3 regions of the Kosakonia beeri genome follow, and region 3 is predicted to be linked to each of the others. Evidence: riboswitches for the same ligand, from Rfam matches in the RefSeq annotation. Region 3 holds a riboswitch; each other region holds the start of a gene.
The links. A riboswitch is a leader RNA that binds a small molecule or an ion and turns the genes downstream of it on or off. The one in region 3 is predicted to bind thiamine pyrophosphate.
Positions count from the first base shown of each region.

Region 1: another riboswitch for thiamine pyrophosphate. It lies ahead of thiM (hydroxyethylthiazole kinase); the one in region 3 lies ahead of thiC (phosphomethylpyrimidine synthase ThiC).
Region 2: another riboswitch for thiamine pyrophosphate. It lies ahead of thiB (thiamine ABC transporter substrate binding subunit); the one in region 3 lies ahead of thiC (phosphomethylpyrimidine synthase ThiC).

Region 1 covers NZ_CM135106.1:1,700,696-1,702,960, reverse strand. The annotation lists gene thiD (bifunctional hydroxymethylpyrimidine kinase/phosphomethylpyrimidine kinase) at 1-68, opposite strand, end outside; gene thiM (hydroxyethylthiazole kinase) at 65-847, opposite strand; TPP riboswitch at 882-977, opposite strand; gene ACUY4S_RS08160 (zinc-binding alcohol dehydrogenase family protein) at 1,286-2,265, shown strand, end outside.
Region 2 covers NZ_CM135106.1:4,105,136-4,107,400, reverse strand. The annotation lists gene thiP (thiamine/thiamine pyrophosphate ABC transporter permease ThiP) at 1-235, opposite strand, end outside; gene thiB (thiamine ABC transporter substrate binding subunit) at 211-1,194, opposite strand; TPP riboswitch at 1,225-1,325, opposite strand; gene sgrR (HTH-type transcriptional regulator SgrR) at 1,362-2,265, opposite strand, start outside.
Region 3 covers NZ_CM135106.1:4,631,352-4,633,616, reverse strand. The annotation lists gene thiC (phosphomethylpyrimidine synthase ThiC) at 1-1,005, opposite strand, end outside; TPP riboswitch at 1,090-1,243, opposite strand; gene rsd (sigma D regulator) at 1,298-1,801, opposite strand; gene nudC (NAD(+) diphosphatase) at 1,893-2,265, shown strand, end outside.

The DNA of each region.
Region 1 (2,265 bases), 2.0 Mb from region 3:
TCAGCCTGAATTCCCGCGCCACCGCTGGGATCGGTGCCAGCGATAGTCAGTGCGTTAATACGTTTCATGCATCTGCCCCTGCTGAATGCAGCGCATCAAGGAAGGCCGCCACAAAACTGCCGGGTCCTTCGCTGCGGGCCACCGCCTGGCTCCCGGCTTGCGACATCAACGCGCAGGCCGCGGCGACATTCGCCAGCCGATCGCCAGCAAGCGCGCAGCTGGCCGCCACAACAGCCGACAATGCGCAGCCAGTGCCCACTACTCGCGTCATGATCGCATCGCCACCGGTGACCATCAGGGTGCGTTGCCCGTCAGTGATGTAATCCACTTCGCCACTCACCGCAACGACAGCGCCCGTCTGCCTTGCCAGTGTTTGCGCTGCGGGTAACGCTGCGCTGGCGGTGTCCGTGGTATCGACGCCGCGCCCGCCGCTGCTCATTCCGGCAAGGGCAAGAATTTCCGAGGCATTCCCGCGGATCGCCGCAGGGTGCAAAGTAAGGAGTTGTGCGCAGAAAGAGGTTCGGTAAGTAAGCGCGCCGACGGCAACAGGATCTAACGTCCACGGCGTATCTGCTGCCTGCGCGCTGTCGATGGCCGCGCGCATTGCTTCGGCACGATCACGAGTAAGGGTACCGACGTTAATCAACAACGCATCGGCAATGGCTGCAAACTGCTGTGCCTCTTCGGGTTCAATCACCATCGCGGGCGACGCGCCCAAAGCCAGCAGCACATTGGCTGTAAAAGTCTGAACCACGTCATTGGTCATACAGTGCACTAGGGGAGAACGGCGGCGGAATTGCTGTAACACATGCGCGGTCTGCGCACGATCAAGCAGGTCAGGTTGCATAAATTCGCTCCTGCCCGGCGTGAAGAAGGGATGCCGGGCAGGCATCTGACTTCCCTACGCTGGCATTATCCAGATCAGGTGGTACGGGTATTTCTCAGCCTTCATACGAAGGGCACCCCGAGTCAAAGGGACAGTGCGTCCCGGTCAGCAGAGTAAGGGAATGTGCAGGCGAATACAAGGGAGCCCAAAAAGAGGCGATGGCAGATAATCTGGCGTTGATAAATATCCGCTGATGGCCCCCTGTCGCTCAAGGATCGAGCGCAGTGGCGAAGCAATGGATGTTCGGTGGCCTGCCATTCCCGGCTACGGCTGCGCTACAGGCTGTGGCGATTTTCACTGCTTAAGGATAAGTGCTGCTCCTTTTTACGGGTTTTTCATCATGACGGCGTTGTCTACCCTTACCGGCACTGAGATAAATAACGCATTAACGGAGTATTTATGAAAGCAATCGCCATTACCCACGCTGCCCCAAACGGTAACAACCTGGCCTTCCTGAACGATATCCAACTGCCGCAGCCGCAGGCCAGCGGCCATGACCTGCTGGTAGAAGTGAAAGCCATCTCGGTTAACCCGGTCGATACTAAAGTGCGCGCCGGTTTCAATGCCGAAACGCCTCGCGTGCTGGGCTGGGACGCCGTCGGCGTGGTGAAAGAGGTGGGAGAAGCTGTCACGCTTTTTCGACCGGGCGATGAAGTGTGGTATGCCGGGGCATTAACGCGGCCAGGCAGTAACAGCGAATTTCAACTAGTGGATGAGCGGATTACAGCGCTGAAACCCAAAACGCTGGATAACGCCTCTGCCGCGGCCCTGCCGTTAACCGCTATCACCGCCTGGGAGATGTTGTTTGACCGGCTTGGCATTCGCGAAAACGGCAACGAAGGGGATGTACTGCTGATCGTTGGCGCGGCAGGCGGCGTCGGCTCAATCATTACCCAACTGGCGCGCAAATTGACGCGCATGACGGTGATTGGAACCGCTTCACGCCCCGCCAGCCAGCAATGGGTTCTGGAGCGCGGTGCTCATCATGTGATTGATCACAGCAAGCCACTGACCGAAGAGCTGGCACGGATTGGCATAAAAGAGGTGACGCATGTCGCCAGCCTTACCAACACGCAGGACCATTATCAGCAATTGATTAATGCCCTGAAACCGCAAGGCAAGCTGGCGCTCATTGATGATCCCGACAGTCTTGATGCACTGCCGCTGAAGGCAAAAAGTGTGTCCCTGCACTGGGAGTTTATGTTTACCCGGTCGATGTTTACCACGGACGATATGATTGCCCAGCACCGATTACTGACACGCGTCGCCGCGTTGATTGACGAAGGTGTATTACAAACGACGCTCGGGGAACACTTTGGTGCCATCAATGCGACTAATCTGCGTAAAGCCCATGCCCTGCTCGAAAGCCAGCGTGCAGT
Region 2 (2,265 bases), 530 kb from region 3:
GGGCAAGAAAAATGGCCGGAACCACGGAGAGCAGGGCGGAGAGAAATGCCTGCCAGAAAGAGAACCGCACCACGTGCCACAAGTAGCTGTCCTGCCAGAACGCCGACAACGCGGTGGTGGGGGCGTTTTGCCATAGTGCCAGGAAAGCGGCCAGCGCCACCGCCACCATCACAATGGCGGCGGTGAGGCCAGGTATCAGCCAGCCGGCAATCAGCGGCTGACGGCGCGTTGCCATGCGCTAATCCAGCCCGCGCGCTGTGCGGCAACATCTTGCGGGCTATATTCGAGTGACGTCTGCGGTTTTGTCAGCGTCTCAAAACCGGCAGGCAGAGTGACATCGCTGACAGGGTACATCCAGTTGCCAGTCGGGATAGCATTCTGGAAAGCGGGGGAAACCATAAATTTCAGGAACTTCTCCGCAAGTTCCGGCTGTTTACTGGCGGCAGTGCGGGCGGCCACTTCCACTTGCAAATAGTGCCCTTCGCTGAAATTGGCCGCCGCGTAGTGATCTTTTTTCTCTTCGATCAGATGGTAAGCCGGTGAGGTGGTGTAGCTTAGCACCAGATCGCTCTCGCCTTTCAGGAACAGCCCATAAGCTTCGCTCCAGCCTTTGGTGACGGTCACCGTTTTTGCTGCCAGTTTTTGCCAGGCTTCCGGGGCTTTGTCGCCATAGACTTTTTGCATCCACAGCAGCAGACCCAGGCCTGGCGTACTGGTGCGCGGATCTTCATAGATGACACGCCATTTTTGGTCGCTCTCTACCAGTTCTTTCAGGCTTTTCGGCGGGTTTTTCAGCTTGTTTTTATCGTAGACAAAGGCGAACCAGCCATAGTCGAACGGAACGAACGTCTCGTTTTTCCAGCCGCCGGGAATGCTGACGGCATCGGTGGGGACGCCGCTTTTGGCGAACAGGTTAGTCTGCGTTGCGGCTTCAAGCAGGTTGTTATCCAGTCCCAGTACCACGTCTGCTTTACTTTTTTTCCCTTCCATACGCAGACGATTAAGCAGTGAGACGCCATCTTCCAGCGCGACGAATTTCAGTTCGCAGTCACAGTCGGCTTCAAAGGCTTTTTTCACCGCAGGGCCCGGGCCCCAGTCGGCGGAAAACGAGTCGTAGGTGTAAACGGTCAATACAGGTTTGGCAAAAGCAGGCGCTGCAATCAGCAGCAGGAATGGCAGACATTTTTTTAACACTTTGCACCTCAATATGGGTGGCAAAGGATTTTGAGTCATAGCCTCAAATCCCTTCGCCGGCGTTATCCGGATCAGGTTCGACGGGTATTTTCTCAGCACACGCTCTTTGCGCAGCACCCCGTTGAGAACGCCGCTATTGTAATGATTTGGTAAACAATGGGAAAGCGTTATGGGTCCGGTGGCGCGAACCAGGCAGATTTAAAGTCAAACCAGCCCAGTGTGTTCATACGCAGCCCGCGCATGGAACGTTGCCCCTGAATCATCAGCCAGTGGTGAATAAGCGGCACCATCGCTTTGCTGGCAAGCAACTCTTGCGACCAGAGGGCGAGGTTCATGTCGCCGGTACGCCATTGTGCGGCATCGGCTTGCCAGTCGCGCATAATACAGTGCTGCAGCAGGGGGACTTCATACAGGTTGGCGAACACGGAAAAATCCAGCGGTAACGTAAAGTTGGCGCTGTTAAGCCAGATATCGCTCACGGCTTCACCCCGATACCACTCCTCGTACTCCACTTCCTGTACGATCAGTTTTACCCCATGTTCTGCTAATAAGGTGCTCATGGTGCGGGAGAGTGCTTCGTGCTCGTTATGTTCACGGTAGAACGTGAGCGTCAGGGTTTCCAGACCGGCAGGTTTTTCGCCGCTGCCGGGGCGGGCATGGTGCCAGCGTGGCAGCAGACCATACGCCGGGAACCAGTAGCGCTGATATTGCTCATTGGCATGCCAGAGCAGGTTAGTGGGTGAGAGCACCTGGCTGACCCATTCTCTGACCGCCGGGTTAGCGCCACGGCTGGAGCGGGCGTCGAACAGCAGATAATAGCATCCCTCTTCGAGACGGCTCTCAACGGCTTTTTCGCCGTCGGTTGGCCCTTCGAGCGTCAGGCCGCTGGTCGGTTCATCGGCGAGATCCGGCAACACCCACACGTTAACTTCGTCGATCAGAGCGCGAAAACCGAAGTAATCATCAAAGGCATGGATTTTAAGCTGATTATGGGTATTGCGGGTGACCGCATAGGGGCCGGTGCCAATCGGCTGGCTGGCAAAGTTGGCCATCGTATTCCACTCGCGAGGC
Region 3 (2,265 bases):
GACGCCTGCGTGGATCGTGAAATAGTCCACTCCTTGTTCAGCCTGTTCGAGCAGCGTATCGCGGAAGGCCGGCCAGGTCAGATCTTCGGCGATCCCATTGACCTTTTCCAGCGCCTGATAGATCGGTACGGTACCGATTGGCACCGGGCTGTTGCGCAGGATCCATTCGCGGGTTTCATGGATATAGCGGCCAGTGGACAGATCCATCACCGTGTCTGCGCCCCAGCGGGTCGACCACACCAGTTTTTCCACCTCTTCTTCGATGGATGAAGTAACGGCTGAATTACCGATATTGGCATTCACTTTTACCAGGAAGTTGCGCCCGATGATCATCGGTTCCGATTCCGGGTGGTTGATGTTGGCAGGAATAATCGCGCGGCCTGCGGCAACTTCGTCGCGCACAAATTCCGCCGTGATATTGTCTGGCAGGCGGGCACCAAAACCTTCACCAGGATGCTGCCTGCGCAGCACTTCACTGCGAATGCGTTCGCGCCCCATATTTTCGCGGATGGCAATAAATTCCATCTCCGGGGTAACGATCCCCTGGCGCGCATAGTGCAACTGAGTCACACACTGGCCTTTTTTGGCGCGGCGTGGGGTCAGTAGCCCGCTGAAGCGCAGCTCATCAAGCCCTTCATCTGCCAGACGTGCGTTGGTATAGGCCGAACTGCGTGCGTCGAGCGTTTCGCTGTCATCACGCGCGGCTATCCACGGTGCGCGTAGCTTCGCCAGGCCTTGCTGCACATCGATGGCGATCGCCGGATCACCATACGGGCCGGAAGTGTCGTAAACCGGTACCGCTTCGTTCTCTTCAAACTGTGGTTGTTCTTTCGTGCCGCCAGTCAGCGTTGGGCTGAGCTGGATTTCGCGCATCGGCACGCGAATATCCGGCTGGGAACCGGTGATATAAATGCGTTGCGAGTTGGGGAACGCGGTGCCTTCCAGCGTGTCGATAAAGTGTTGCGCCTGGGCGCGTTGTTCACGGCGTGTAAGTTTTGCAGACATAGCTCATTCCAGACAGTAAGGAGATGGCTTGTCAGACGACGGATGGAGTAATGGCAGCAAACCGCCCGTAAGGGTGGCTGATGTGAATGGATTACTCTTGTTCCCTTCGCAGGTTTTAACCTGATCAGGTTCCGCGGATCCCGAATTAACGGTCTCAGCCTTTTCCACTTCATCTTTCGCGCCGCTTCGCGGCATGGCGAATCATGTTGTGGAGAGATAGGCACTCCGACAAGAAAAACCCCGTCCTCAGACGGGGAACTGCTTTTTAAACTACGCGTTACTTTTTAAGAATTCAAGCCGGACGCGCCATGCCGCTTTCGTCATTGGCGCTCTCATTGAGGTCGTAATCAAAGGCCAGCTCAATCAGTTTGTCTTCCAGCGTAAAGCGAGCGGCAAGCGCCTCGCCGATGCCAGAAAGCGCTTGCTGGAATTCAAGGCAGTTGTCGTCGTCGATGGCATTTTCGAGGCTGGAATCATAATAATCCATGATTTCGACGGTGTTCGCTTCAAGCAAAGGGTAAAGTTGGGTAGCGACTAAAAGTGGGCTATTCCCTTCCATTTCGCTAATGACGCGTTCATAAATACTGAAGTGGCCTGCGGAGAGATACTCCACCAGATTGTGACAAAAATCGTCCAGCGCTTTTTCGTTCAGCTGCATGTACGATCCTTTGCCAGGCTTAATGCCAACCAGATTGTAGTAAGAGACGAGAAGTTGCTTACGTACAAGTAGCCAATGGTCGACAAGTGTGTTACTTCCTCCAACGCGCTCTGTCAGGCTTTCTAACTGGTTTAGCATAATTGACTCCGCAATATGTCAGTGAAAAAGTGCTCATCCGAATGTAATAATAATGTTAACAAAATGCCAGTGAAGCTAAGGTAGTACTCGAATGGTTCGTGTTATTGAAGCATGTGATCATGGCTGGTGGATCGTGAGCCATGAACAAAAATTATGGTTGCCCGGTGGAGAATTACCACATGGGCAGGCAGGAAATTTCGATCTTGTGGGGCAGCGCGCTCTGCAGATTGGTGAATGGCAAGGCGAAACGGTATGGATGATCCGCCAGAATCGACGTCAGGATATGGGCTCTGTACGTCAGGTGATCGATCAGGATGCCGGGTTGTTCCAGCTGGCCGGGCGTGGTGTGCAACTGGCGGAGTTCTACCGTTCTCATCAGTTCTGCGGTTACTGCGGGCACACTATGCACCCGAGCAAAACAGAGTGGGCCATGCTCTGCGATCACTGCCGCGAACGTTATTATC